One region of the Alteromonas sp. S015 genome, then DNA from elsewhere that is predicted to be linked to it. Evidence: predicted binding sites of a transcription regulator. Region 1 holds the regulator's gene; each other region holds the start of a gene.

Region 1 (7,610 bases):
TTATCGCCTTTTTTCAATATGATTTTAGCGTCGAATTGATTAGCCAGTTTAACCAGTTGGGTCGCCGCTCTTGCATGCAATCCTAGCTTATTAACGATAGTTAGCGTTTTTTGGATAGTCATTACTGATTCAGCTCTCTATGGCGGATTTGTACATCAGGGTGTATTTCACTAAAAGTTTTGGACAAGGTTTGTGCAATATAAACTGAGCGATGTTGCCCACCAGTGCAGCCTATCGCCACAGTGACATAACTTCTGTTATTGCGCTCTAGGTGGGGCAGCCATGTGGTCATTAAGTTTTGAATCTGCCAAATAAATTTCGTAACCACGGGTTGGGAGCCTAAAAACACTTCCACCGGTGCATCTAGCCCTGTCAGGTGTTTAAGGTCAGGCTCCCAATGAGGGTTAGGTAAAAAGCGCGCGTCAAAAACGTAATCCGCATCTTTGGGTATGCCGTGTTTAAAGCCAAAAGATTCGAAAACAAGCACAAGGCGTGAGCTTTTCTTGCCCAGAATGCGCTCTCTTATTAACTCTGCTAGCTGGTGAATGGTGAGCTTATCGGTATCTAAATATAAATCTGCGCGCTCTGCAATGGGGGCAAGTAGAGCAGATTCGGCTTTGATGGCTTCTGATAAAGATTTATTGAGCTTCGCTAGAGGGTGAAGGCGGCGAGTTTCGCTAAAACGCTTAACCAATACATCATCGCTTGCATCAATATAAACAATTGTCATGGACCACGAAGAAGGTAGGTAGTCTAGAATTTCTACCAAGTCGTCTGGGTTTTTGGGTAAGTTTCTTACATCAATGCTCACCGCTACCTGATCATATTCATCCACAACGGTATGAGTCAGTGTAGGAAGTAAGTTTACCGGAATATTGTCAACGCAGTAATAACCTAAATCTTCCAAAGCGCGAAGTGCGACAGATTTACCAGATCCCGAACGACCACTGATTATAATCAGCTTCACCTAACTTCTCCCTATATTCTGGTTCAATCATATACGCGTTGTTGAATTAGGCGCCTACTTAACGATGAAAAGACGCTTAATGGTTAACTTAATGCAGAAAGTATATCGTCGCTAGTTGTTGCGCGACGTATCGCTTTGATCGTTTCTTTGTCGCTCAGTTTGCCTGCCACTGTGGCTAGCGTTTGAAGGTGTCCTTCGGTTTGCTCCTCGGGAACGAGTAGTGCAAAAAATATGTCTACGGGTTTTTCGTCAAGGGCGTCAAAGTCAATAGCAGGCGTGCTGGTTACAACAATTGCTATCACTTTCTCAAGGCCTGCTAAGCGGCCATGGGGCAGGGCGATACCATTGCCGATGCCTGTGCTACCCATACGCTCTCGAGCCATCAAACTGTTGAGTACCGTTGCTTGGTCAATGTTTTCGTTTTGCTTGGCAGCGATATCAGCGATGATCTCAAGAATTCGCTTTTTACTGTTACACTGAACCGCACACTCGGTGCGGTCCAGACTTACGATGGCTTGTATATCCATGCTTAATTGACTACTAGTGTTTTTTCAGTTTTTCCTTATGCTTGATTACCTGCCGGTCGAGTTTATCAACCATGCTGTCAATCGCCGCATACATGTCTGTATTTTCTGAGGATGCGAATACTTCAGCGCCACTTAAATGAACGGTCGCTTCGGCTTTTTGATTTAATTTTTCAACGTTCAGGATGACATGCACATTAGAAATGTGATCAAAGTGACGTTCAAGTTTGCTGAACTTCGTATCGACATAATTACGCAAAGAGTCGGTGATTTCGACATGATGACCAGTAAGGTTGATTTGCATATTTCGTCTTCCTTATATTATTAAGCCCGTTTAGATAAGGCTTTTGCGTTGGTTCGACGGCGGAATCGATAAAGATTCCCGGTACTTTGCTATTGTTCGCCGGGCAACCTTAATGCCTTGTTCGGCCAACAATGAAGCAATCTTGCTATCGCTTAGCGGCTTGCTGGGCTTTTCAGCGGCCACTAATTTTTTGATCAATGCTCGAATCGCTGTAGACGAGCATTCACCACCAGACTCAGTTGCAACGTGACTTGAGAAGAAATATTTCAATTCGAAGATTCCACGTGGCGTGTGCATGTACTTCTGCGTTGTTACTCGCGAAATAGTCGATTCGTGCATATCTACCATTTCTGCGACATCATTTAGCACCATTGGTTTCATCATTTCCGGACCGTGCTCAAAAAAGCCCATTTGTTGCTGCACAATACAGTTTGCAACCTTCATCAATGTATCATTGCGAGATTCAAGGCTCTTTATGAACCACTTGGCCTCTTGCATGTGTGAGCGGATGAATTGTGAGTCGCTACTATTCTTGGCACGGCGACTCATGGCTGCGTACTGTTGGTTAACACTTAGTTTAGGCAGACTGTCAGGGTTCAGCTCAACCACCCAACGGCCATTCTTTTTGGTCACTGATACATCAGGAATAACATACTCAGGCTCTTTAGTAACTAAAGCACTACCTGGACGAGGATTCAAGGTTTGCAGTAAACGCATTGCCTCGCGCAGCTGATCTTCTTTTAATCGGCTTTTACGCATAAGCGTACGATAGTCTTTACTGCTCAGTAAGTCAGAGTATTCTTCAATCAGTTGTTTCGCTTCAGCAAGCCACGGTGTGTCTTCTGAAAACTGGCGCAATTGCACCATTAAACATTCTTGTGGAGAGCGTGAGCCAGAACCAATAGGGTCGAACATCTGAATGCGCTTAAGCACACATTCTATTTCGTCCATTTCAATCGGCTCTTCCATATCATCATCGTTAACCGCTTCTAAAATTTCATCAAGGGTAACGGTTAAATAACCTGACTCGTCGATAGAGTCGATGATTGCTGTAGCGATAGCGCGATCGGTATCCGAGAAATGAGTAAGGCGCATTTGCCACAATAGGTGCTCTTGAATATCTTCAGTAGTCTCACCTTGGAAGATCTGCTCGTCGTCATTAGATGGACCCGGAGCGGGAGAAGATGAAGCGGAGTAGTATTCATCCCATGTGCTGTCGATAGGCAGCTCATCGGGAAGATCGTTTTTTTCTAATGCATCACCCGCTTCTAGCGTGTCACTAGATGCAGAAGCAGTGGCCTCAGAACCCCCGTCGTCATTATCGATATTGTTCTTTTCTAACTGTGGCTCGTCGTTACCTTCTTCAATTTCTAATAGTGGATTAGAGTCGAGCGCTTCTTGAATTTCCTGTTGAAGATCAAGTGTAGAAAGCTGCAGCAGTTTAATGGCCTGCTGAAGCTGTGGCGTCATGGTAAGTTGTTGGCTAAATTTTAGCTGTAAAGATGGTTTCATCTACGTCTTATTTTAATGCTCTAAATTGAATATACCGGAGCGAAACTGAAAAATGACAATTCAGTTACACTAACTATAGCCTGAATTGTTCGCCTAGGTATACATCCCTTACTTTTTGATTACTTAAAACCTGTTCCGCGGTTCCCTGCGCAATAAGCTCGCCATGACTCACAATGTACGCTTTTTCACAAACATCCAATGTCTCTCGTACGTTATGGTCTGTGATAAGGATTCCAATACCCCTATCGCGAAGATGTTGTATTATCTTCTTTATATCATTAACTGATATTGGATCAACACCAGCAAATGGTTCGTCTAACAAAATAAATTGCGGTTTTGCGGCCAGGGCACGGGCAATCTCAACGCGACGGCGCTCGCCCCCTGATAAACTCATCCCCGTACTATTACGTATATGGTTAATATTAAATTCATCAAGTAGCGCATCTGCTTCTTCTTCCTGCTGAAGTGAATTTAAATCTTTACGGGTTTGCAGTATGGCCATGATATTTTCATGTACCGTTAGCTTTCTAAAAATAGACGCTTCCTGCGGTAGGTAGCCAATTCCGCGGCGTGCACGCTCGTGCATAGGCTGGTGAGTTAGCTCATTGTCGTCGATTTCAATCTTGCCTTTATCCAGATTCACCAAACCAACAATCATATAGAAGGTAGTGGTCTTACCGGCACCATTAGGCCCAAGAAGGCCGACAATCTGACCTGTTGAGACTGAAAGACTCACATCGCGAACAACTTGTCGCGATTTATATGCTTTAGCAAGGTTTTTAGCGCTCAAAGTTGCCATTGCTATTCATTGTCCTTGTTGTCTTTCTTTGACGTTGTTTTACGAATAGTTTCAGGCGTAAATACAGTTGTTACGCGACCTTCACCATTCTTACCCTTACCACCCGTTGCCAGCAATTGCTCAGTAATCATGTCAAATGTGATTTTATCACCTTGTACTTTGCTGGTGTCTTGTTGTAATTCAGCGTTACCCGCTAAAGAAATAGTGCGATTGATCACCTCGTAGCGTATTTCATTGGCTTTAGCTGACACTGGCGTACCGTCTTCAAGCGATTGAGAATAGCTTGCAGGTTTGCCTCGGGCGATAAATATTTCTCGTCCGCTTCCATCTGTTGCAATAACTTCAACCTCATCAGCTTTAATAACAAGAGAACCTTGCGTAATGAGTACGTCTTCCTTGTAAAGCGCGGTTTTATTTTTACCGTCAATAAATTGGGTGTTTGACCCTATTTTAATGGGCTGTGAAAAATCTTCTTCACTGGCAAGCGCAGCACCACTAGCGATGGCAAGTATAAGACTAGTTGCTAGGGGAATAAGTCGTTTGTACATGGTCTAAAAGCTCGTATTCTTGTGTGCGTAAGTTCGCGTTAAACCCGTTACTTAGAATAAGGTATTGTGTACCTAGTATCTCAACGGGTTGATCAGATGTCATTTGTTTCGTGTCTAAATTTATCTGGATGTATTCGGTTGATAAACTTTTGACAAAATCATCGGCAGTTTGATTTTCAATAACAACGCTATTTTCAAGTTGGATTAGCTCATTGTTGTAGAGCGTTCCTTCTTTCGCCGTCACCACCCAGGGCGACGACGCGTTTTCTGTATAAAGCGTGTATTTAGGTTGTTGAAACAATACAAAGCCAAGCTGGTCATAATGTTCCATCGACTCTGCAAACACCTTGTGATTTAACTCCCCGTCTTGATTGTACAGTGTAGTGGTTAGATTTCTCGCTTTGTAGGCGGGCTTGAGTGCATCGTTTTCACCTCTTCCCTGCATTTCAGGCTGCTCTTCCATCCACGTAGGGATGTACATAAACAACGCCAGAATGAATAGCGCAGATATGCTTAATCCTAAGCGATTAAAGCCAAACAGGCTCATACACTCGCTCCAAAAATCTCATTTGATACACCTTTGGCTTGCAAAATAGTATCCGAAATTTCTCGGACTGCTCCAAAACCACCAGGTAGCGAAGTAATCCAGTTTGCATTTTTTGCCACGTAAGGATGGGCATCGGCAACCGCAATTTTGACCGCTACGTGATTAAACATACCCGTATCTGGCATGTCATCACCAACCGCAGCTACTTCATCAGTGTTTAACTCAAGGCTTTTCATCAGTTCGCTGAGCGCGCCTGCTTTATTCTCTTCGCCCTGAATTATATGTGCAACGTTAAGTGCCTTCATTCTATTTTCAACAATGGCAGAGCGGCGACCTGTAATCACAGCTACATTGACTCCATTGCTCACTAACGCTTTAACACCATATCCATCGCGCGTATGGAATGCTTTCAGCTCTTCGCCTTCGTTACCCAGATAAATGCGGCCGTCAGAAAACACACCATCTACGTCACACACCAACAGCTTAATATGCGCTAACTTTTTAAAGAGCGCTCCGTCTAAATCGGTATACAAGGTCGTTGCCATTTAAAGTACTCCTGCTTTCAATAGCATGTGCATGTTGAAGGCCCCAACAGGTTTACGCTTCTCGTCAGTAACCATTAACGCGCTTATCTTGTGAGTTTCCATTAAGTTAAGGGCTTCAACAGCCAATTGATCTGCGATAGTCGTTTTACCGCCTTGAGTCATTACATCTTTCACTGCTGCACCGTGCACATCAATGCGGGCATCGAGTATTCGTCTTAAATCGCCGTCGGTAAAGACGCCGGCTAATGTACCATCAGAGGCTATCACGCCAGTCATACCCAGACCCTTATTAGAAATTTCTAACAGCGCATCAGCGACGGAAGCATTCTCGCTGATGAGGGGAATATCACTGCCACTTAGCATTATATCGCTGACTTTGAGTAGCAATTTTCTACCTAAACTACCGCCAGGGTGTGATAGCGCAAAATCATCTGATGTGAAGCCTTTTTGATCGAGCAGCGCTACCGCCAGAGCATCACCCATAACCAGTGTGGCCGTTGTGCTTGATGTAGGTGCAAGACCTAGTGAACACGCTTCTTTGTCTACGCTGATATCAAGCACTACGTCTGCGTGCTGACCCAACGAGCTCGATGCACTGTTAGTCATGGCAACAACTTGTATCCCCAAGCGCTTAACAACGGGCAACAAGTTGACTAACTCATTAGTTTCGCCCGAGTTGGAAATGGCGAGTAAGACATCGCCTTTGCTCAGCATACCCAGGTCGCCGTGGTTGGCTTCACCCGGATGCATGAAAAAGGCAGGGGTACCTGTACTGGCTAGCGTTGCAGCAATTTTATTGCCAATATGCCCAGATTTACCCATGCCGCTGACGACCACCTTCCCCTTGCAAGCAAAGAGAATGTTGCAGGCAGCAACAAATTCACTGTTTAAGCGTTCTACAAGGTTAGCGATGGCTTGCGTTTCTATTTCGATAACGCGCTTTGCCGAGTCGATATAGTGGGTCTGAGTTTGTGTATTCATGATTATCCGAATAGCCAGAATTGATAGCCGATAAAGCAAGCCAGAAGTATAAATCCGTTGGTTCTTGATATGGTACGCTTACCAATTAAATCGAAGCTGAACAAGAACAGTAACAATGTTAGACCAAGCATTACGTACATATCTCGGTTATAAACATCGGGGTCTAAGATACCAGGAGCAATTAAACCAGGCATGCCAAGCACCGCTAGCAGGTTGAAGATATTTGAGCCAATGATGTTGCCCAGCGCCAAATCGTCTTCTCCTTTCAATACGCCAGCAATACTTGCAGCAAGCTCAGGTAGACTTGTACCAAACGCAATAATAGTTAATCCGATGATTAAATCAGAAATGCCCATATATCTGGCAATTTCTACTGCGGAGTTCACCAAAAAGTGAGCACTCAAAGGCAGAACAACAAGGCCAACACCAATCCAAATAAGAGCCGATGTATTCGATACACCTTTAGGAATTTCATCAGCGGTTTCGGCGATAAGAGGGTCTTCTTTATCTACCTGCAGCGATAACCAAGCCATCATAGCCAGTACGAAAATGAACAAGCCCAGTAAAATGATGCCTTCATAAGATTTAAGTTCTCCGTCAAACATAAACCCGATGGCAATCAATGAGATGATGAGGAGCGCTGGAAGTTCGCGTTTTAATGTTGTTGATGAAACGAGTAAAGGTTTCACGAGTGCCGTTATTCCTAACACTAACGCGATGTTAGTAATGTTCGAACCTAGTGCATTACCCACGGCGGTGTTCATATTGCCATTCGCGGAGGCTATGGCGGAAACCACAATTTCAGGTGCCGAAGATCCCATAGCGACAATCGTTAATCCGATCATCATTGGAGAAATACCGATGTTTTTTGCAAGTGCTGATG
Region 2 (7,610 bases), on a different contig from region 1:
CGGCTCTAATTGCGCGAAGCAAGTCAATACCTTGCATACCTGGCATATTCCAATCGGTAACTACGAAATCGAAATCACCTTGCTGCAACATCGGCAATGCAGTACTTCCGTCATCCGCTTCCTGGATGTTGGAAAAACCCAAATCTTTGAGTAGGTTTTTGATGATACGTCTCATGGTTGAAAAATCATCGACCACGAGAATTTTCATGCTTTTGTCCAAAATAGCCTCCAGTGAGGGGTTAATTGTTATTAATTTCTATTCTTCGTCAGCTTGCCACGACTTCATTCGTGATTTGAGTTTTAACATGGCCTGACTATGAATTTGACTGACTCGCGACTCACTTACATCAAGAACCTCACCTATTTCTCTGAGATTCAGCTCTTCATCATAATACAGTGAAAGTACAATCGCCTCTCTTTCAGGTAATGTCGTAATTGCATGGGCAAGCGCCTTTTGAAAAGCGCCTTGCATTAAATCTTCCAGTGGTGCGTCGCTACCTCGATTTTGTTCTGTCGATATAACGTCATCTGACACACCTAAGTCTTCAATACCAACCAGCTTTCCTGCATTTACTTCATTAAGCATCTGGTGATATTCCTGCAAGCTTACATTAAGCTTGTTAGCAATATCAGAATCTCTAGCGTCTCGCCCTGTTTCGCTTTCTACTTGCGAAATTGCTTCTGTAATGGCGCGACCATTTCGGTGAACTGAACGCGGCGTCCAGTCCCCTTTACGAATTTCATCTAGCATAGCACCGCGGATGCGAATACCAGCAAACGTTTCAAAGCTGGCTCCCTTTGAGCCATCAAAGTTACGTGCGGCTTCTAGTAATCCAATCATTCCTGACTGAATTAAATCGTCTACTAAAACACTAGCAGGCAATCGCGCTATTAAGTGATGCGCTATACGCTTAACCAAAGGTGCATGTCGTTCGACTAACTGCGCCTTATCGGTTTGTTGTTGATAAGCGGCTGCCTTGCTGTTCAACGCTGACTTCCTACGGCTTTTTCTGCAACTAATTGTTCAATAAAAAACTCTAAGTGACCACCTGGCTGCGCTGGAATAGGCCATGTTAAGGCTTTACTTGCCAACTGTGTAATTGCAACGGCCGCCGGTGACCCCGGGTAAGCATCAACAATGGATGTTTGTTTACGTACCGCTTTACGAATGTTCTCGTCAAACGGTACTGTTGCCACTAATTCTAGTGCAACATCTAAAAAACGCCCTGTCACTTTGCTCAACTTACTAAATAACTCTTGGCCTTCTCTCACGTCGCGAACCATATTAGCTACAACTTTAAAGCGGAAAACACCGTGTTCTCTATTCAGAATTTTTATCAATGCATACGCATCTGTCAATGAAGTAGGCTCGTCACACACAACAACCATAATGTCTTGTGAAGCTTTTGAAAAGCTTAACACCATGTCTGAAATGCCTGCCGCCGTATCGACAATAAGCACATCAATTTGTGATCGTAGCTCGCTAAAGGCGCGAATCAGGCCAGCGTGTTGCGTAGGCGACAATTCGGCCATCGACTGCGTACCTGATGTGGCAGGGGCAATCTTTATACCGTGCGGGCCGGTCACTAATACTTCATCAAGGGTGCATTCGCCAGAAAGCACATGAGATAAGTTTTTCTCAACACGTAGTCCTAACATAACATCTACGTTAGCAAGACCGAGGTCCGCATCAAGAACCATCACACGTTTACCCTGCTTCGCCATTGCGATAGCGGTGTTTAGTGTAATGTTTGTTTTACCTACGCCACCTTTACCACCGGTGACGGCGATTACTTTGATTAACCGTGATTGCTTCATTTTTCTTAAGCTACTCGCTTGGTCGTCAATCATACTGCTTATGCTGTTTTAATTGCGTTGTTGCCACTAGTATGATTCAAACCGTACTTTTTATAAAGCTTTGCAGCAGCGGAAACCAAAGATTTCGCTTCTGCAATCTTAATGTCTTCAGGTACTTTCTGACCATCGGTGACATAACTAACCGGTAGTTGGTATTCAACCGCTGCACTGAGCACCTCTCCTAAAGAGTAGCACTCATCTAACTTCGTGAAAATACAGCCACTTAGTTCAATATCATCATACGCTTTAATGATTCTCTGCAACGCAGGATATTGTGTATTCGCTTGCGCTACCAAATATTTTTTAACATTTGGCATTTGGCCGTTATCAAACTGCTTAATCTGTTTAATTAATCGACTATCCCTTTGGCTAAATCCAGCCGTATCAATCAATACTAGTCGCTTATGACGAAGTTGGAATAATAAATCCGCAAGTTCTTCACTAGTCTGCGCTTTTCTCACCGTGCAGCCAATAATTTTTCCGTATGTCGCTAACTGCTCATAGGCTGCAATTCTATACGTATCAATGGTAATCATCGCAACCGACTCAGCACCGTATTTCTGTGCATAGCGGGCAGCAAGTTTCGCAACAGTCGTTGTTTTACCTGTACCAGTTGGTCCTACTAATGCAACAGCACCTTGTGCACTAAGTATATCGTTTCCTGTAACATTTATGCGATTAGCCAATAGGTTAAGAAGATAAACCCAAGCATCACGCTCATTATAATGTGCTGGAGTATAGCTTATTAACTGTTTAGCCAGTGCATTACTTAATCCCATATCCGTTAAACGGGTAATTAGATATTGATGAACAGGTTTTTGACGTTTGTTCTTCGCTTCCATCAAATCTGCAACCTGATATTGCAACACATCGCGCAAAGACGCCAGCTCCTCTTTAATTTGAGCTAGTTCGGCTGATTGTGTCGCTGGGGTATCACCTATGCTCGATGCCTGATGCTCAGGAAAAGCGTGTTGATTCACGTTTTCTTGAACAGGTGAATGCGTTTCTATGTCGTCAATAAATGCGTCAGAGAAATCCAAATGTGACGCAATTTCGTTGGCGTGCTTAGCGTTCGCTGTCATCGATGAGTTTGGCGTTACGGAACCTGGCACACTACTACTTCCACCGTGCTGCTTTTCTAACAATGCTTTCAGACTATCTGGGCCGTCATCACCGATTATTTCGCTTAAGGTAGGCACGGCTTTCTTGCCTGGTACTTTAGCAGCACCTTGTGGAGAAACATTAGGCTTGAACAACTTGGCTTCAGGCTCTTTGTCGTAAGCTGCAACAAGCTCAATACCGTCAGCAACTTTGCGATTTGACATGATGACCGCATCACTGCCCAATTCAGCTTTAACTTGGCTTAACGCCTCACGCATATCTTTGCCGAAGAAACGTCTAATTTTCATTGCAACCTCTCCAATCACCCAGTGTCAGATTATTGACCGACCGAACTGACTATTTTTATTTGTTTGTCGTCAGGCACTTCTTGATAAGAAAGAACATGAAGCCCAACAACCGAATATTTTAAGAAGCGAGATAGTACGGGTCGTAGCATGCCAGAGGTAAGGAGTACCGCAGGCTCTCCATCTAACTCTTGCTGCTGACTGGCTTGCTGCAACGATTTTTGCAGCTTATCAGCCAAGCCTGGCTCAATGCCAGCACCATCTTCGCCACCTGCTTGAAGTGACTGGTGCAACATCTGTTCCAACTCTGGCGCCAAGGTTATGACAGGTATCTCTTTTGCCCCTTGGGTAATCTCTTGAACAATGAGGCGTTTAAGGGCAATACGCACTGCAGACACGAGTACATCTGGGTCTTGGCTGCGCGTACCGTATTCACTCAGTGTTTGGACTATAGTACGCATGTCGCGAATAGGCACCCCCTCAAACAATAAGGTTTGCAGTACTTTCACAACTGTACTTAGCGGAAGAATATCAGGCACTAACCCTTCAACTAGTTTGGGGTGTTGCTTGGCTAGCATATCAAGAAGTTGTTGCGCCTCTTCATGCCCTAACAATTGATAAGCATTATTGGACAGTAATTGACTTAAATGCGTGGCAACAACAGTAGCTGCATCAACTACGGTGTATCCAAGGGTTTGTGCGTGTTCGCGCTTATTTGGTTTAATCCAAACTGCGTCTAATCCAAAGGCTGGATCTTTAGTGGCGCGCCCTTCTAATTTACCAAACACCTGCCCTGGGTTTATCGCAAGCTCTTCATCGTGACTAATGATGGAATCACCAATCGTTACGCCTAACATAGCAATGGTGTAAGTGTTGGGTTCTAAATCCAAGTTATCGCGAATGTGAACAGGCGGAATAAGGAAACCCAGCTCTTGCGATAGTTTTTTACGAACACCTTTAATACGCGTTAATAACTCGCCACCTTGCGATTTATCAACAAGCGGAATTAAGCGATAGCCCACTTCCAACCCGATAGTGTCTACCTGCTGAACGTCGTCCCAGCCAAGCTCTTTTACTTCAGGCGTAACTGACTTATCTTTGACTACATTGTCTGGCACTTTAGGCTCTGCCGCTTTTCTCTTTTCTTGAACCGACTGCCAATAAGCAAAGCCAGCTATAAGAAACGAAAAACCTAAGAAAGCGATATGCGGCATACCAGGGATAATACCCATAACAAATAAAACGCCCGAGGCAATATACAGGGCTTGATTATTTCCGAGCTGACCGCGAATCTCCTTGCCCATTTCCTGTGTTTCGTTTTCACGGGTAACAATAATAGCTGTAGCGACGGACAGTAACAGCGATGGTATTTGTGCCACCAAGCCATCACCAATGGTCAAAATTGTGTAGATTTCTATGGCATTACCGAATGTAAGCCCGTGCTGAATCATACCTATGAATAGACCACCAACGATATTAATGAGCATGATGAAAAGACCCGCTACCGCGTCTCCTTTTACAAACTTTGACGCACCGTCCATCGAGCCATAAAAGTCAGCTTCAGCAGTAATCTCTTCGCGGCGTTTACGTGCTTGGTCTTGATCTATATACCCTGCGTTCAAGTCGGCATCGATAGCCATTTGCTTACCTGGCATAGCATCTAACGTAAAGCGAGCGCTTACTTCCGAAATACGTCCCGCACCTGCCGTCACAACCTTGAAGTTGATAATAAGAAGAATAGCGAAGACGACAATACCTACCGCGTAGTTGCCGCCAATTACCACGGCGCCAAAGGCTTCAATAACTTTACCCGCAGCATCACCGCCCTCATGCCCATAAAGTAAAACAACGCGGGTTGAAGCCACATTTAGCGCTAGTCTCAAAACCGTTGCAATAAGCAAAACCAGGGGAAAAATACCGAAGTCTACTGGACGTTGAGTAAGTACCGCCACTAAAATAATCACAAGCGACAGTGCAATATTAAAGCTAAATAGCACGTCCAATAAGAACGGCGGCATGGGTAATATCACCATGCCCATAATTGCTAAAAGAACAATAGGGGCGCCTAAACCACTCGTAAAATTTTGCAGTTGATTTTTATCGAACCGCTGTAGATAACCAGATAACTGCATGGCTTGGAGTCTCTCTATCAGAAAATTGACGCTTTATAAGAATCTTCAAGAGAGTTTTCAACTAACGTGCCAGCTTTGTTACTAAACCAGTAAATGGACCGCTAATCGATTAAAAATAACGCTATCATGATTGAGTAGGAATTTTTCCAGCCGGCTACTATGATTATCGACGATATTCAGGCGGGATGGGCAAATCCCGTTTCAGCGGCTTAGGACGCTTACCTTTTCCTGCTTTATGCGCTTTTAACTGATAAACATGCGCTAGCACCTGCGCTACTGCCATAAACAGGGCGTTAGGGATTTCATCGTCCACTTCTGTAGAGTAAAAAATGGCGCGTGCTAACATTGGAGAAGGGATCAGCGGTACGTCATTTGCTGTTGCAATTTTTCTAATGTGCATCGCTAATTCATCAGCGCCTTTAGCAACAACAACCGGCGCTCTCAGGCCCTTCTCATCGTATTTAATGGCAACAGAAAAGTGAGTGGGGTTGGTCACTACCACGTCTGCTTGTGGTACTTCTTGCATCATACGCTTTGTAGCTGCTTGATATTGCATACGGCGAATACGGCCTTTTACCAGAGGATCTCCTTCGGCATTTTTCCGCTCGTCTTTAACCTCTTGCTTGGTCATTTTCATTTCTTTGTTGTGCTTATACATTTGATAAGGCACATCAATAAGTGCAATGGGAATCATGCCACACACCAAAATAAGAAACGCCCATTTGAGCATGTCGAGAGCGTGAAATATATTTCCTGGATAAAGCTCCATGTCCAGGTGTAGCGCTTCGTCTTCAAAGAACAATAAAGCCCCAATTGCCATACAAATAATGACCACAACTTTCGCAATAGACTTGAGTAACTCGACTAAGCCGTTCATGCCGAACATGCGCTTAAAGCCTTGGATAGGGCTCATTTTTGAGCCCTTCGGTTTTGCACCTTCCCACGTAAAGTTAAAACCGCCCAGCGCGATAGAGCCATAGATACCCGCTAACATAGCAACGGTCATGTAAAGCAGCACGGCAGGACCTACCGCAGAAAAGGCTTCGCCCCAAGCGCCAAACATGTGTGTAGTGTCATAGGTCTCATCACGAGAGAGGGTAAACATTCTTTGGGTAAGTTTGAAAACAGATTCAGCAATCCACCCTGCTACAAACAAAAACATAAAAGCACTGACAATAAGCACTAATGCCGTAGACAGTTCACGGGAACGGGCTAGCTGCCCTTTTTTTCGGGCATCTTCGAGTTTTTTCCCCGTGGGGTCTTCTGTTTTTTCGCTTGAATCTGCCATTTTTTCCTACGGACAAATATTCAATAATTCACACATAAACTGTTCTGCTCTAAACCATTGGGTTTCAAAGTGTGCAGTAAAGTTATCTAGCGTTAACCAAATAATGAGCAGTCCCATTACCTGAGCAATGGAAAAACCGATACTAAAAATATTAAGCTGCGGCGCAGCTTTAGTCATTACGCCGAAGGCCAAGTTCACAATGAGCAGCGAGACAATTGGCGCAAGAGAGAGCGTGACTGCCGATATAAACATCCAACCGGCCCAATGGGCGATATCGCGAAACTGTTCACCAGTCCACCATGCTTCGCCTATGGGAAACGCCTCAAAGCTCATCACAATCATTTGAATCATGGATAAATGCCCATCCAACGACCAAAACAACAACGTCGCCAATATCAGATAAAACTGACCTACCGCAGGTACGTTAATGCCATTGACAGGGTCGACAATTGATGCAAAACCCAACCCCGTTTGCATCGCTATAATTTGCCCCGCTAGTACAAAGGTATTGAGCACCATCATTGAAATAAAACCGATAGCAATGCCAATCAGCAGCTGCTGAATAACGATTAAAAATGTGCCTACATCCACCAAATTTTCAATGGGAGACGGGGGCACCACCGGCATGATGATCAGTGTCAGCATTGTGCCCAGCAACGCTCTAACTTGCGGTGGTATTGACCTAGCACTTAGGCCAATCATCGCCACAAACAAGCCGCTTATACGCATAAAGGGCAATAGCATGTCCGCAAGAAATTGATTGATTGTCGCGAGTTCGACTTCCACCGCTTTTGCCTTCTACCCCACAACCTGTGGGATCATATCAACCATTCTGAAAGTAAAATCCATGAGCTGTTGCACCAACCAATTACCTCCCCAGCTCAGTGCCAAAAGCGTAACAAGCAGGCGAGGTAAAAAGCTCATGGT
Region 3 (7,610 bases), on a different contig from region 1:
ACTTAAGCGCGTTTTTAACGGACATACATTCATTAATGCGTTTGAACGCTAAAGACAAGGGGCTTAGCCTTCACGTCGTTTCAAATACAAAAATACCTGAGTTCATTCACACGGACCCTACCCGTCTGCGTCAGGTTTTGCTGAACCTAATTTCGAATGCCGTGAAGTTTACGGATAAAGGCAGTATCACGCTGACTATCTCTGTAGAGGAGCCGACTGAAAACAATTCGAATCAAACACAGCTGCAATTTTCAGTCGATGATACAGGTATTGGTATGCCGCCTGATAAGCTCATCAATATTTTTCAGCCTTTTGAGCAAATAGAGGATGTGATGCGCGCCAATCATGGCGGTGCGGGACTGGGACTCGCTATTTGCAAAGAGCTTGTTACTAAACTGGGCGGAGACATTGATGTTACGTCTCGTTTAGGAGAAGGCAGTACGTTTTCGTTTAATATAAACCCTGGTGATGTATCCACACTTCCTCGTGTAAACCTTGAACTGGGCCAAATTCAACCTGTCGAATCGAGTAGTATCGATTTGAACGTGACTGGGCGTGTATTGATTGTTGATGACTTACGAGAAATTCGACGGCTAACCGGTCACCTTGTGAGTCAATCTCAAGCTGACATTAGCTACGCTGAAAATGGCGTAAAAGCGTTGGAAGCGGTATTGCAGGCAGATGAACACAATCAGCCCTTCGATCTGGTTTTAATGGATATTCATATGCCAGTGATGAATGGCATAGAAGCACTTCATGCAATTAGACGGCATGGGCAGAATATTCCAGTGATCGCCGTCACAGCAGCAAGTCGTAAAGGGTTAAGAGAATCGTTAATTCGCGAAGGATTTAATGATGTAATTGGAAAGCCGATTGACCGTTTTGCACTCGCTAGCTTGCTTTCGCAATACCTTCCGCCGGGTAATCTCGTAACATTTACCAACGTGGAAGCGCAAGTTGCAGATATGCCAATCAACAAGCCGCATGCGCCAGAAGACGAGACCTCTTATCAAGGGCATACCGCTAACACTTCGGCTGAGCTACAAGCACAATCTCCCGATTCAAACGATAATTCAGATGAATCTGCCAAAAAGCACATACTCGTTGTTGAAGACGATGAGGATGCGGCAGAGCTTTTGCAATTGTTTCTTTCACACTTGGGTCATAGCGTTATCACTCAGTACAGCGGTGCCGAAGCATTACAGGCTGCAGAAAACCAGAGTTTCGATCACATTCTAATGGACCTCACCCTTCCCGACTACGATGGTTACGACTTGGCGACTGAGCTCAGGCAAAAGCTACCCGATGCCATTCTCACTATTGTAAGTGGTCACGAGGCAGACTCTGAAGCTATGACATCCATAGGCATCAATAGCGCATTACTCAAACCTGTCACGAAAGATGATCTAGCGTCTGTGGTAGGCTAGAAATTTTAATTTTGTCGCTGCTAACCATTAAAGAAAGTGAGGGGTTGAGCGGCTTATTATCAAGACCAAGAAAATATTACAGACGCAAGACATCACAGTGTGTGAGACTTGCACATAAATATCTATTCAAACAACATTAAAACAAAAATAAAACATATAAATCAAAGGGATAATAATTTGGTATACCAGTTGCAGCTTTCCTTGTGAACCCAAAATATTAAGGAGAGTATTATGGCTACACAAACTTCAGCTAAATCGCAAACAGTTAAAACTAACGGTGCAAATGGCGTGGCTGAGCCGAATCACCCAGTAACGGATCAACTGAAAGATTCTCTTCATGCGTCAGTCGACAAATTAGCAGATAGTGCAAGCATTGCAGAGGAAAATATCCGTCGCACTGCAACATCGTCTGCAGAGAATATGTCAGCACGAAAGCGTCTTGCGCAACAGAAGTGGCAAGCTTCAAAAGTACGTAAATATGCCATTGAAAACCCAGTAGCGACTGCGGGTATCGCTTTCGCAGCAGGGATGTTAGTGACATCACTTTTACGTAAGAAGTAATACGATGACAGCACCAGATTTTCGAAGAGCAAATTTTAATTTGTGTGAAGAAAATCCCTTTCGCCTGACGCCACCCTCGGCGCAGGCGAATCTTTATGTCAAAAGCATTGGTGACGATGCAAACGCTGCATCGACAGACTCAGGGCAATCGGCGCAACAGAATACGTCGGAACAAAATTATCCCGATCCATCATTTTCGGATATTTTCTCGGCATTTGGCGAAGCGTTTACTCAGCGAAAAGCACAGGTTTTCGCACTTTTGGAGCTCACAAATAGTGAGTTAATGCTCATAAAGAAGAGTTTCTTTGTCACAGTATTCGCATGTTTAGCGGCATTTGCCGTGGGCACAGTATGTTGGCTCATTTTAAACATTGCCATTGGCGCTATACTTTACAGTATAGGAGTTAGCTATGTAGTAGTCCCACTTGTGTTGCTCGCATTAAACAGCCTAGTAGCTTTTGGACTGTTTAAACTTGCCCAAAATTCATTCAATTACCTGAGCTTTAGCAGACTCATTCAAACGTGGCGACGCGTATTCGAATAAAGAAAGTTTCAGCATTGCGCAAAGCTTCGGCCAATAGTGAGAAAAGCAATGAACATTTTTTTAAAAGCCAACATAAAAGATATTGCGCAAAAAGAGCATGCTTATTTTTCGCAAAAACATCATGCAGATGTTGCGCTTACGCAAGCGAAAAGGCAATGTAAACTCATGATGGGTAAGCCCGATACATTACTTGGCATCGCGGCCATTGGCGCATACAAAGGTGCAGTAGACGCAAAACCCAAAGCAAAACGTAACCAAGCCTTAATAACATTAGGTAGAACTGCGTTACTGTCACTATTTCAATGATCACAGTACTAAGGAATATGTGAGATGAACAACAAAAAGAATATGAAGAAAAGTCGTACGATACTAGCCTGTGTTAGTACGGCGTTTAGCCTTGCAATAGTAGGTTGTTCATCGACCCCTGTAGCAGCCCCTACCCCTTACAAGTCGGCGAATACTAAAGCGGCCTATGGCTATTCCAGCGAAAAGATAGCTGAAAACGAATACAAAATTCTTTTCAAAGCAACAGATAAAACGGCTGCTGACAAAGTTCAGCAATATACCCTTTACAGGGCAGCGGAAATTGCGCAAAAACAAGGTTTTACTTATTTAGCTATTGTTAAAACCAACGTAGATAAAAAGCCAGTTTTAGCTCGTGAAATTATGGCAAATAACGAAGAACCTGCTGCATTTCAAACAAATACGCAGTGCACCATGTCAGGTTGTGATGAAGTCGCTCAGCCGATGGCAGTCCCAAGCTCAAACGATGTCGTGAAAACTCAGATTAACGACATCTACTTTACTATTAATGTAAAGATGGCGAATGATAAAATTCAACTGGGCAAAAGCGCTTTCTCTGTCTTAGACATACTTTCGGAGCCTCTAGCGTCCAAAAATGGAAACTAAGTGAGCATCATCCTACTCACCTACACGAAAACACCAGTTTTTTAATAGAAATGCTTTTCGGTACCTAGGGCCTGTTGATTTTTGTTGTACATCAAAGTTCAACAGGCCCTAGTTGGCATTACTGAAAAGCATCGCTCTAATGCATGGAGAAACAGAGGTATGATTCAAAGCCTATAACCAGTGCAATAGTCTTTATTTCTTTTTCAGTGGTGAGTTATAGGCCACTGATTGGCTGCACTCATTACTTTTCTACAAATTGTGCCGGTGTCGTATTAGTTTCTTTTAAAAAGCGTCGATGATACTGCCGCTACCAAACCACTACCTTTAATTTTTGGCTAGCTTCCATACACTGAGCGTCTCAAGAAAAGCCAATTAAGGACCTGCAAAGTTGAGTGGTTCCATTCCTTCGCATACAAGTAACACATAAGTTTGGGCATAACTCACTCAATATCAATGAAGTAATACAACAATAATGCGCGCTTACTTAAATGACAAATAAGACGTGCATAGCTCTTAAACTAGCATACCGTGGGACATTTCACTTTTAATGACCCGTTAATCTTCTATTAATGCTGTACAAAAGTCTCCTTCATCGTAGCTAGCTATCATTAAGTTCATGAACTGTAGAGCAGATTTATAGACCTCTATCAACAATGTGATACAGGTTCTGCTCTAGGCAAACGAATCAGTAAATAACAAATATTTATTTTGCATATGACTAAGGAGTCAGACGATGAAAAAGCTAAACACGTTAGTAACAAAAGCAACCTTTGTAGCAACCACCGTCATGTTAGTAACCGGTTGCAGTGCAGTGGCAAAACCACAAATGACGCATTCAGCTAAACCTAATGTACCGGCGTTAAAAGCTAAAGCGCTGGACAACGCACTACTTTATTCAGATGAATGTATTACTGAGCGAGAGGTGGTAGCCGCACAACAGAAGTGGGGTGATGGCATAGTGCGAATTGGTGCAGTGTTTAGTAACGACGGTGATTACTCCGGCGAGGCCGCAGATTTCATACAAGCTATGTACGGTTACGACTTAAGCAGCGTGCTGTTTAAACCAACGCTTGCTGCCAACGACCAGTTCCGCTCAAGCTTTGACGCTGCACTTTCTTACTTTGTTGGTGGTAATGACGCTTACGAAGAAGACAAAGGCTTTGCAATAAAGCCTTACACGAATGTGAAATTCGACAATGTGGGTATTATCAACAACAGCTGTCGAATGGCTGTTGCCATGGGTAACTACTTCTTTACTGACACAAAAGGTGGCGAAACGAAAGTGGAATATACCTTTGCCTATGTTAAAGATAGTGACGGCGACCTGCGTATTGTTGCTCACCAATCCTCATTGCCGTACAAACCAAACAGTAACTAAATAGTCCTTAGCCCTTCAATTCTTAAAAGTGAGAGGGGCATAACACTCTCCCTTTACAGGCAAAGCGTTCCTTCTCTTTCACTTCGCCTCTTTTTTATTTTCAATGAGAAAAGCTACGTACGCAAACGAATTGTGACGCCATCACGAACCACAACCTCGCTCTCACGTTCTTCGGAAGCGGGTAAGATCCAAACAAGAACCCAAACAAAAGGCCCTTAATACGCTTTGAATAAAATTGGGAGACAAGGGTCTGCCTCAATCATGTAAAAAATGCATTCGTACGTGTAATCGTGACGTTAATTAACTGCAGATACGGTCTAGCAACCATAGAAAAATCAGAATATATAGATATATTTCAAATACTTATAAAACAGGCACGGAGATAGCATTAGTTAATGTGAAAGTAACGGAAGCAATTCGAGGATTAAGTTATGTTAGGTTGGGCAATCACATTTTTTATCATCGCCATTATTGCAGCAGTTTTTGGTTTCGGTGGCATCGCAGGTGCAGCAACAGGTATCGCACAATTTCTGTTCTTTGTGTTTATCGCGTTGCTCGTAATTTCACTTATCGCAAATGCGCTACGTGGAAAAGCACCAAGAGCATAAAAGTAAAAAGTATTTAAATAGGAAAAAGGAGTAAGGATATGTTTTCATTTAAGAACCTTTCAAAGGTACTAGTAGCATCAGCATTTGCACTATCACTAGCAGCATGCGGTGACGGTGAAGCCGAAGACGCAGGCGAAGAATTAGACGAAATTGTTACCGATGCAGGCAATGCCGTTGAAGACGCTTGTGAAGATGTGAAAGAAGGCGTAGACGCTGAAGATAAAGACTGTTAATCACGTTTTTATCAAAAAAAGGGTCAGACAATGTCTGGCCCTTTTTGTATTTGTCGTCGAAAACGCTTAACCTGACTGTGTTGGTTAAGACACTTCCTCACCACCTAACTCACGGGCAAGATCGTCGAGTAAAGATAGCGTGGAATCAAACTCACCAAGCCTATATCGGTATTTTACGCTCACGTGATGATCAGAGCGCCCAAACTTCACTTTTAGCCCTTCAGCATCAATATGCTTAACGGTATTAAAAAACCGATAAGCAAACATTTCTGTTTCAAATTGAAACTCAACACTGTTTTCCATATAAGCTTTCCGTTTAAGCGACAATTTCAGGATGCGCTTCAATGACTGAAATAACCCGTTGAAGGTAATGGTTATCTGCTTCGCTTATCGAATCGTACGATAACCAGTCTGCAAGAATGTCGGGGGGCGCTGCTGCCTCACCTTGTTCCAACTTAGCTGTCATCATTTGTAACTGTACGCTAGAGCGTATAGATGCATCTGCATCAGGGCTTGGCATACCAGTTGCGACTTCCAAGGCTACCGTTAACCATTGTCTGTCGTGCTGAGTTGTTTCATTTCCAGTAGACTGACCTAATACGCTCGCCCAACGCTTCCCTAACGTTTCAGCTAGAGACTGCTCATCACCACTTCCCTCACCTACACTAAGCTGTAGTAAAGAAATCAGAGCCTGAGCCCGCGCCAATAGGGCTTGAGATTGCGCATTTTTAACTTGCGCAGCACGCTTACTTTCAAGTGAATCTATCTTTTTCTCAACTTGTGTACGCTGCGCTCTAGGCAAGTCGGTAAACTGAGCACGAATGTCATTTATTGATTGACCGAACGTGATATTATCGCTGTTTATGTCAATAGCTTCCACTTGCTTAAGTAGCGAATCTACTAACGCATTAAACGCATTGTTCTGGACTTTGCGCTCAGCTTTTAAACGTTCAAACACAGTATCATTTGCGGCTTTAAATTCTGCCCACAACTTGCTTTCTTCGCGTTTACCTGCGTGGCCTACTTCCTTCCATTGACTTTGCAGTTGCTGAGCTTTGTCGGCAGCGTCAGCCACATCATCTTGCAACGAAAGTTGACGAGCCTGAGCAACCAGCGCACGCTTTTGTGTTTGGTTGTCATTCTGCCATTGATTCACTTTAGCTTGAATTGGCGATGACACCGCCTTCCACTCTTGCTTCAGTTGCTCATATATTTCACGCTCAACTTGACCAGTACCATGCCACTGTTTAGAAACTCTATCAAAAGCCTTCACTAACTCAGCTTCCGGCATGTTAATGTCCATTGCCTTCACCGTAGCGATAATCGATATGCGCTGTTCACGCGCAGCGGCCCGCTGTGCGTCTAACTTTGCGTAATGCGCTCTACAAGGCTCGAAGGCCTTTTCAAGTGCATTATCAAATTGCTGTTGTAACAACATATCTTCACTGCTTTCTTCACTATCAGACGAAGACGACGTTAAAGATAACCATTGCTTGCGCAGATACTTAATAGCTTCACTTCTCTGCTTTATGTTATCGACATCGGCATTTGCCAGCGCGATTGCTTCTTCCACAAGCGCTGGCTTTCGCGGCGCAGCTAGGTAATCCTGCCACCCTTCTAGGCGCGACACATCAGCTGCCGTTTTCTCAAAGCGCTTTTCCACATACTTTTTCGCTGAATCTGGCAGCGCAGAATAACTTACCTGAAGCTTTGTAAACTTAGAAATTGCAACGCGAAACTTACCCTGGGCAATTAAGTTGTCGATAACACTAATGTGCTTTCTAATGTGTTTTACTTGCTCATTTTCTTTGGATTTTTGAGCACGATCTTTGGCATTTACACTGCTTGTCGCTGCGTTAAAACGTTTAGACAACACCTTAGGAATGGCATCGACTTCGCGACTAAGCGCTTTGTACGCTTGACGTGCTTCGTCAAACTCCGCTTTAAGAG
Region 4 (7,610 bases), on a different contig from region 1:
TTTAGTACCAAAAACGATGACTCTCAGTTTACTTCATCCCTGTTGTTCAGAGATTTAGTTATTGAAAAGGCGAATGCTAATCCCAGCTTGGCATATGACTATGTCACATTCGTCGGCCACTCCTTAGGTGGGGGGCTTGCCCAGTTTGCACAAGACTTTACGGAAAACAGTAAAGCATATTCTTTCAATGGATCGCCAAACAGAGGGCGATTGTTTTCGCTGGGAAAACCCCATGAAGAACCTCGCAATGCAACCAGAGTATATGAAAAAGGTGAAGTCTTACGACCACTGAGGTGGCTACTTTTTGATTTCGACCCTTCTAACAACGAAAATCCCGGTGAACCCGGCATGAATACTCGGTGGATAGACTTTTATAAAGATTCACTTATAGCAAACCACAACATGAAAGACTTTTCCACTGCGCTAACAAGACTTGCTGCTTTTGCAGGAGACAAAGAAGCCGAGAGGGTGATTGATTATATGAGAGAGAGGCGCTTGGACAATGTCGAAAAACATCCATCTCATTGTTCGATTGGTGGTGTCATCACGAGTAACTGATGCTAACAGTTCATTGGGCGAATCAAGCGGACCAGCATATTTCGGACTTAGGAATTAGCGACTTGAATATCTCCAGGCATTTATCAATCTTTCAGGACGAAAGCCAGGCTTTAAGATTTTACTAAACGCCTTCTTTAAGTACACAGGAGACTGTCTCAGTTTAGGGTAAGTGGATAATGAACAATTGACCTAATGTTACACGTCAGGTTTAACCTAATATAAGCGTGTCCCTCTTAAAACAGAAAGGGACACACCTTATATTTAAGTGCTTAGCGTTATTTAAATCGGTTCGTCAGGGAAGTACTTTGTTTCTGGTCTTCAACCTTAGCTTCAACGGGCTTTTCGAGTTTGGACACCGCGTAGGCAACGCCAAAACCTAGGCAACTTCCAACCAACACATCTGAGAGATGATGCGCGTCACGTTTTGTCCTTGACCTTCCAATAACAGCGGTGGCAGCCAAACCTGCCGCTGATGCTAACAGCAGAGGCCCAGAAGTACGAGGAATTGAGCCCGCGACTGCCGCTACTGCGCAAGCATGTCCCGAAGGCATGGAGTTAAACTTGTCTTTTAAGGCAGGTCCTTTGAATTCAGGGCCGCTTTCAGCTCGCGGACGCTTCCGGCCGATTAAGCGCTTAAGACCAGCATTCAGTAGCCCCGCCACCGAAACTGAAAGCGTTGACTTCAATAGAAAGCGCTGTATCTTTGGTGAATCAGTCATCTTAGATATCGCGTATGCTGACCCCATAATTGTGGCAACAGATGGGGGCGTCGTTGCATTGCTTAATGCGCTAGATGTAACTAGGTTGCCTTTATTTTGCGTTGGTTTCGCACTGTGCCCATTCATTTTTCGCAGTGCTCGATACGCAAATAATCCTTTGATTCCTGTGGAAGCTAACATAAAAAATCCCTTGTTCGATAAAGTAGTAAAACCTTGAAAAAGGTTGCTGTCGTGTACAGCAATAAATGCATGCTCACAAAGCAAGTTGTTAAACCACAAAAAAGAGCCGCACGAGCGGCTCTGATCTTACTTAACAATTACTCTTCCGAATTATCGCCTAGGTCATTTTCTGGCGTACGCTGATAACGTTGAAATTCAGCCCGTGTGATCAATTCGTCGTCATTTACGTCGATTTTATCGAAGTCACGGGTTACGCCACTTCTTGACGCTTCGGCTTTGGTCAGTTCGCCGTCATTATTAGCATCCATCATTTCAAATTTACTGCGCGCAATTACCGCTTCATCTGCAATAACCGTGTTATCGTTAACAACGGTATCATCCGCGACTTTTTCAACATTTGTCTTTTTTAGGTTTCCTTTGGCATTCAACTTAGTTTCAGCTCTTAGCTCGTGAGTTAGCCTTTTGTCATTCGTTGCGGCAACCACTTCATCTACATCGGTATCAACTTCAACTTTTGTTTCCATGGTACCTTGTTTGCCCATGCTTTCTTTCATCGATTTTGCAGTAGCAAGCACTTCATCATCGAAATGTTGGGGGAACTTCATAACATGAGTGTTAAATTCTTCAGCTGAAAGCTGCATGTCTGAGTTGGCATCAATTTTTGAAAAATGTGCATAAATCTCATCGTCGTCAGCTTCTTCGCGTGAAATATAGCCGTTATCATCGTTATCCAAATCGGCAAATGTAGTGTCGATTTTTTCTATATCGCTGCCGGCAAATGCGCCAGTAGAAAGAGCGGCACTGATTAATGTAGCAATTGTTAACTTTTTCATATCTAACTCCTTGGTTTTTCGGCCTCCATACTGCTTTAAAACGGAGGAGAGAATTCACAAAGGGTTATTCATAGCACGTGCCAAATGTATAAAATTTACTTTAATCAATGGTTTATATGATGTGAGGGAAGAGGGGCGTCAAGCTAGGATTGTGAGAACTATAGAATTTTCTGAAAAAGTTACCGGTTTTTGTTAACGAAAATAGTACAAAAAGAGGGGCCGCATTAATACAATCGATAAATGAATTGCTGTTATTCAAGCAGGCAATTATTTGCGGTAACACACCGCGATTGTGAACATGTTAAGTCTTACATAGTGGGCGATTATCTATGCGGATCGGTATAACCCGGCTATAGTTTTTTCAAAAGAACACAGGTTTTCTTATGGTAAGCGCTCAAATTTTTTAAGTGTTTCCAAACTTTCTTCCCACGCCGCTTTGCTTGCACTAAAAATATGTGCAGTAGGCTTAATCAGGAGTTTTGTATCTAAGCACCCCGCAGGTACAGCAAGCATATTTTGAGATTGAGCGCTGGGTAGAGCTGAACCACATATTTTACAAAAGCTTTTGCTATGACGCGTGTTTTTTAGGGTAAAGGATGTGACTTCGTTAACACCCGATAGCCAAGTTAATATAGCCGAACTTGAAAACAGGTTGGCAGCGAAGGCCGAACCTGTATCCTTTTGACAATGTTTGCAGTGGCACAGATAAAAACTGTCTAGATCACCCTTAATTTCAAACCTTACGGTGCCGCATAAGCAGGACCCTTTATGCCTTTTCATCAAAACTCCTTTTTTGTAAAGTAACACCATTTAAAGCACTAAGATTACTGCTGTTTAGCAAGCCAGGCGTAAAAATGCGCCACGCCCGCTTCTAAAAAGGGGTCGATGGGCCCGTATTCTTCTTCGCCCGATAAATACAGTGCCCTTCGACCTTTTTCTAACAACAGGCAGGCTTCTTCGTCTTCTACAGCGGTTTCCATATAGGCCGCTTTTTCTGCGGCAAAGTAATCTGGCATGTCTTTATACAGTGCTTTGGGATAGTAAAACTCTACGTGATTTATACACGCGCCGGCCCCCTTGGGGTAAATCGTACTGACAACGATAATATCTGGGTACCACTCAATCATAATATTAGGGTACAAAAAACACCATATTGCGCCATAGCGCGGAAGTGTTTGCCCGAAACGTGCTATTAATGCGTCTTGGAACTCTCTGTAACATGGCGTCGTCCGCTTAGTAAGTTGATCGCCCAGCCCTACTTTTTGCACTGAAAAATCATCGCCAAACGACCATTCTAAATCATCGGGCTTAACAAACTGGCGAAGCCCGGGGTGCATGGAGTACACATGATAGTTCTCTAGATAAATCTCGATAAATGTCTTCCAGTTAAATTGATATTCCGTCGTTTCAGAACCGGCGTAAAAGTAATCGGCAAAGTCGAGGTAGTCTTGGATCTCGAGGTCTAATAAATCCATGTTGGGAGCGCGCCCTCGAAATAGAAGACCGTTCCACTTAGAAAGTGACTCCTTTTTCAACCGACCGTTAGGGGCATCTTTAAAATGGGGCGTACCTTTAAGCTGGCCTGTGTTGTCATAGCCCCAACAGTGGAGCTTACAAACAATGCTGCGTGCCCGACCTTGTCCTTCAAGAAGTTGAGCTTGTCGATGTAAACAAACATTAGATATAAGTTCATAGTTCTCACCCTGATTAAACAACGCATAACGGTCGTTAAAGTGCGGCAGCACTTGATAACTATACGTTTCTGGCACCATTAGAGAATGGCCTGCATAAGCAAGCCCACGAGAGAAAGCCTGCTCGACTTCCTGTCGGCATTCATCTGCATCAAAGTAACTTTTTATAGAAGGGTGGGTAACGATTTTCATAGTTCAAAATGGGCGTTAAAAACGCATTGCGTTAAGTCGAAATTGTATAGGCGCTATGTATCACTGAATTGGTTAAAAAAATAGCAATATTTTCGTTCAAAGCACTATTTTTTTTAAAATATCGGAGTAGAATCCGCGCACCTTAATTTCGAAGTGATTTTCATGGACATTGGCTTCCATCACCTTGAAGAAAAGCGCCTATTAACGCTTTCCTTTTATATTGCAGGCGCATTCGTCGTTGTTGCGCTTGGTTTTGCCATTTTAACGGGCTCAGGCGCTATTTTGTTTGACGCCGCTTACTCGTTAATCGCTTTTGTTATGTCAATGCTAACACTTAAAGTAGCTAACTTGGTTCAACGCCCTGATGATGACCGGTTTCACTTTGGTTATACGGCAATCGAGCCTACGCTAAACATGTTTAAGTCGCTCATTATCATTGCCACGTGTGTGTTTGCCGTCGCGAGTTCTGTTCAGAGTTTATTGGCAGGTGGGCACGCAGCTGAGTATGGTATTGGTATGGTCTACGGTGTTGTGGCAACGGTTGGCTGTTTTAGTATCTCTCTTTACATGCGTGTAAAAGGTAAGCATTTGCTGTCCGACTTAGTAAAAGTGGATTCCCACACGTGGCTGATAGACGGTGTGCTAAGTGCATCCATTTTGTTCGCTTTTATTTTGGCCTACGCGTTAGAGTTGACGGAATATAGAACACTGTCGCCGTACGTTGATCCTGTTTTATTGATTATTCTTGGTTCGGCAATGTTGCCGGTACCTTTTAAGATTCTGCGTGAAAGCCTTAATGAGGTAATTAACAAAGCGCCACCTGAAGCAATCTCGGCGGTAATTGAGAAAAAATTCAAGAAAACGTTGTCTGACGTGCCATACGAGCACGTAGAAGTGCGAATTAGTAAGCGTGGGAGGGATGTTTATCTTTTAGTCCACATTATTGTTGATGACGCATTCTCTATTGCTACCATTAGTGAATTAGATGAAATTAGACTGAAATGTGAAGCTGAGATGCGCGAGTGGGATCCCGCAATCATCATGGATATTTTGTTCATAAAAGATCCCGAACTAGCGGAGTAAAGATATGGGGTGAATGTGAAATCTTGCATTCACTCATTACTCGACTGGTAAAATCCCTAAAATTTTCCGATAATCAAATCTTTAAGCTATTTGAAGATGTGATGGAAACGCGACTTCCGCTATATAAAAAGCTGCTGGTAATGTACCGAATAGAACCGGGTTGCCTTGGGCCGCAGGGTGCTGACTATGTCGAAGAATTTTGTGTATTTGCCAAAAAGAAGCTAAAAGACAACAATAGTCACTGTTTGCGATGGACGATTAAGCCCCGTTACGACAAGACGCTACCAGAGCTTGAATTTCAGATAAAGAATGTCGCACTTTCACGTGATAACGCGGCTAAATATATGGACAGTTTTGGTATTGATATCGACGCTTTTGAAGAACAACTAGAGGAGTCGCTCGCTGATTTGGTTGATGCGTTTTTTGAGCGCTGATTTATTCAACTAAAGTGGCTTTGCATGCATTGCTGTATACAAGGCTGATAATCTCGAAAAGACACTTCAAAGATGAGCCCAGAAACACTCGCCCTCCAAAAAAAGAAACGCACAAAAAAGCCCCACCATTTCTGGCAAGGCTCGCCTGCTAATTCAGATAAAGTAATTTATTGGCTTACTTCTTAGATTAGTTTAAAGATTTCAGTTTTTGGTAACCTTCAGCTTCTAGCTCATCATTTACGCACTCTAATACAAATACGTCTTCAGATTTGCCTTTTGTGCCTTCTTCTTCAGCAACTTCTTTACAGAACTGGGTTAATTCCTCTACTAGTTCTGCAGGTGCTTTTTCTGATGCAGCTGCAATTACAGAGAACGCCATTGCGCTTAAACCGATTAAGCCTAAACCTATAAAGCGTAAACCTTTCATAATTACCTCGTTAAATAGTTGAGTGTGAACATTTACGGACTGGATATTGCGCCTAAGTGTTAATATAAAAAAGCTAATTTTTTTACTCTAGAAGACAAATTCTTTTCATCAAAACGTTAACATTTGTTTTGACCATTAAGACGGTATGGAGCAAACAGCGACGGACAGTGCGGTCTTCCAATGTATTGGCATGTCGACAGTGGATAGAGTGGTATCGGCCGACGTTAAAATGCAAACCTTTAATGGGCATTCAATAGGCTTTTTGGCATAATGCGCGGCCTAAAGATGAAAAGTAATGACAGCGCTTAAACCATGCCTACTATAAATAACGTATTCTCGTCAGATGGCCTCCTTGCCGGTGCTATCAAGGGGTTTGTACCTCGCGAAGCTCAAACTGAGATGGCAAAGTCGGTGAAGCGCGCTATCGATACCACAGGTAGCTTAATTGTAGAGGCAGGTACAGGAACGGGAAAAACCTTCGCCTATCTTGCGCCAGCATTGTTGAGCGACGGAAAAGCCATTGTTTCTACAGGAACTAAAAACCTCCAAGAGCAGCTATTTCACCGCGACTTACCGCTGGTGAAAAAGGCCTTGGGCAGCAAGCGAAAAACTGCATTGTTAAAAGGCCGTTCAAACTATCTTTGTCTCCACCGGGTAGCGCAGCACAGCGGTAATTCTACTTTGGTTGAAAAAGAGGTGCTAGGCCAGCTTTCAGAAGTTAAACGTTGGTCTAGTACCACCAAAACAGGTGACATGGGCGAGCTTAAAACCCTTCCCGAAGATGCCCGTGTTTTGCCCCTTGTCACTTCTACAGTGGATAATTGCTTAGGGCGCGATTGCCCAGATTACGAAGATTGCTATTTAGTAAAAGCGCGCAGAAAGGCGCTTGATGCTGATATTATCGTAGTTAATCACCATCTTTTCTTTGCTGATATGGCACTGAAAGACACAGGGTTTGGCGAACTTATCCCTGAAGCTGACGCGATTATTTTTGATGAAGCCCATCAAATTCCCGACATTGCGAGTGATTACTTTGGTGAGTCACTTTCGACAAGACAAATTCACGACATTGCGAAAGATATTACGCTGTTGTTTAGAACGGTTTTGAAAGATGCGGGGCAGTTAGATAAAGCGGCTGACAAATGCAGAATGATTGCCTCTGATTTACGGTTATTGTTCCCGGACACTGCTGAACGCGGCAACTGGGCCGAGGCACTAGACCGTGACGACGTACGCATGCAGGTAGGCAAGCTGGCCGAAGCGCTTGGCGTATTGCACGAGGTGTGCAAGTTACACATTGGCCGCGATAAAGATTTAGATAACATGTACGAACGGGTTGTGGCTGCAAGAGAGCAATTAGATGCATTGAGCGACAATAAGCAAGAAAATGTGAGCTTGTGGTATGAAACTACCCAGCGTCACCTCATTATGCATTTAACGCCATTATCGATTGCGGCTAAATTTAGGCGTTTCGTATCATCGCCCCCGCGCGG

Evidence for each region. Region 1 encodes sigma-54, which starts transcription at its own class of promoters, with help from an activator protein. Its sites were predicted from a motif close to GTTGGCACGNNNNTNGNNT; they were not measured.
Region 2: the regulator sigma-54 is predicted to act here: its motif matches at 5,451-5,469, upstream of flhA (flagellar biosynthesis protein FlhA).
Region 3: the regulator sigma-54 is predicted to act here: its motif matches at 5,190-5,208, upstream of V7R42_RS11230 (DUF1328 domain-containing protein).
Region 4: the regulator sigma-54 is predicted to act here: its motif matches at 2,357-2,375, upstream of V7R42_RS12140 (EF-hand domain-containing protein).

Annotation. Positions count from the first base shown of each region.
Region 1 is NZ_JAZETO010000002.1:280,889-288,498, forward strand. Features, by position in the region: gene V7R42_RS05280 (HPr family phosphocarrier protein) at 1-122, opposite strand, end outside; gene rapZ (RNase adapter RapZ) at 122-967, opposite strand; gene ptsN (PTS IIA-like nitrogen regulatory protein PtsN) at 1,051-1,494, opposite strand; gene hpf (ribosome hibernation promoting factor) at 1,508-1,795, opposite strand; gene V7R42_RS05300 (RNA polymerase factor sigma-54) at 1,826-3,307, opposite strand; gene lptB (LPS export ABC transporter ATP-binding protein) at 3,381-4,106, opposite strand; gene lptA (lipopolysaccharide transport periplasmic protein LptA) at 4,109-4,654, opposite strand; gene lptC (LPS export ABC transporter periplasmic protein LptC) at 4,623-5,201, opposite strand; gene kdsC (3-deoxy-manno-octulosonate-8-phosphatase KdsC) at 5,198-5,746, opposite strand; gene V7R42_RS05325 (KpsF/GutQ family sugar-phosphate isomerase) at 5,747-6,727, opposite strand; gene V7R42_RS05330 (calcium/sodium antiporter) at 6,730-7,610, opposite strand, start outside.
Region 2 is NZ_JAZETO010000001.1:902,178-909,787, forward strand. Features, by position in the region: gene cheY (chemotaxis response regulator CheY) at 1-220, opposite strand, end outside; gene V7R42_RS03920 (RNA polymerase sigma factor FliA) at 257-988, opposite strand; gene V7R42_RS03925 (MinD/ParA family protein) at 985-1,851, opposite strand; gene flhF (flagellar biosynthesis protein FlhF) at 1,857-3,266, opposite strand; gene flhA (flagellar biosynthesis protein FlhA) at 3,296-5,395, opposite strand; gene flhB (flagellar biosynthesis protein FlhB) at 5,559-6,683, opposite strand; gene fliR (flagellar biosynthetic protein FliR) at 6,690-7,469, opposite strand; gene fliQ (flagellar biosynthesis protein FliQ) at 7,482-7,610, opposite strand, start outside.
Region 3 is NZ_JAZETO010000005.1:159,241-166,850, forward strand. Features, by position in the region: gene V7R42_RS11200 (response regulator) at 1-1,427, shown strand, start outside; gene V7R42_RS11205 (DUF883 domain-containing protein) at 1,659-1,988, shown strand; gene V7R42_RS11210 (hypothetical protein) at 1,993-2,532, shown strand; gene V7R42_RS11215 (hypothetical protein) at 2,581-2,838, shown strand; gene V7R42_RS11220 (CC0125/CC1285 family lipoprotein) at 2,863-3,441, shown strand; gene V7R42_RS11225 (phosphoribosyl-AMP cyclohydrolase) at 4,175-4,819, shown strand; gene V7R42_RS11230 (DUF1328 domain-containing protein) at 5,251-5,427, shown strand; gene V7R42_RS11235 (hypothetical protein) at 5,466-5,660, shown strand; gene V7R42_RS11240 (hypothetical protein) at 5,745-5,963, opposite strand; gene V7R42_RS11245 (DUF349 domain-containing protein) at 5,977-7,610, opposite strand, start outside.
Region 4 is NZ_JAZETO010000005.1:383,832-391,441, reverse strand. Features, by position in the region: gene V7R42_RS12150 (DUF6792 domain-containing protein) at 1-558, shown strand, start outside; gene V7R42_RS12145 (phosphatase PAP2 family protein) at 834-1,457, opposite strand; gene V7R42_RS12140 (EF-hand domain-containing protein) at 1,595-2,290, opposite strand; gene V7R42_RS12135 (GFA family protein) at 2,672-3,070, opposite strand; gene V7R42_RS12130 (aromatic ring-hydroxylating oxygenase subunit alpha) at 3,115-4,173, opposite strand; gene V7R42_RS12125 (cation diffusion facilitator family transporter) at 4,336-5,256, shown strand; gene V7R42_RS12120 (hypothetical protein) at 5,358-5,690, shown strand; gene V7R42_RS12115 (hypothetical protein) at 5,878-6,117, opposite strand; gene V7R42_RS12110 (ATP-dependent DNA helicase) at 6,430-7,610, shown strand, end outside.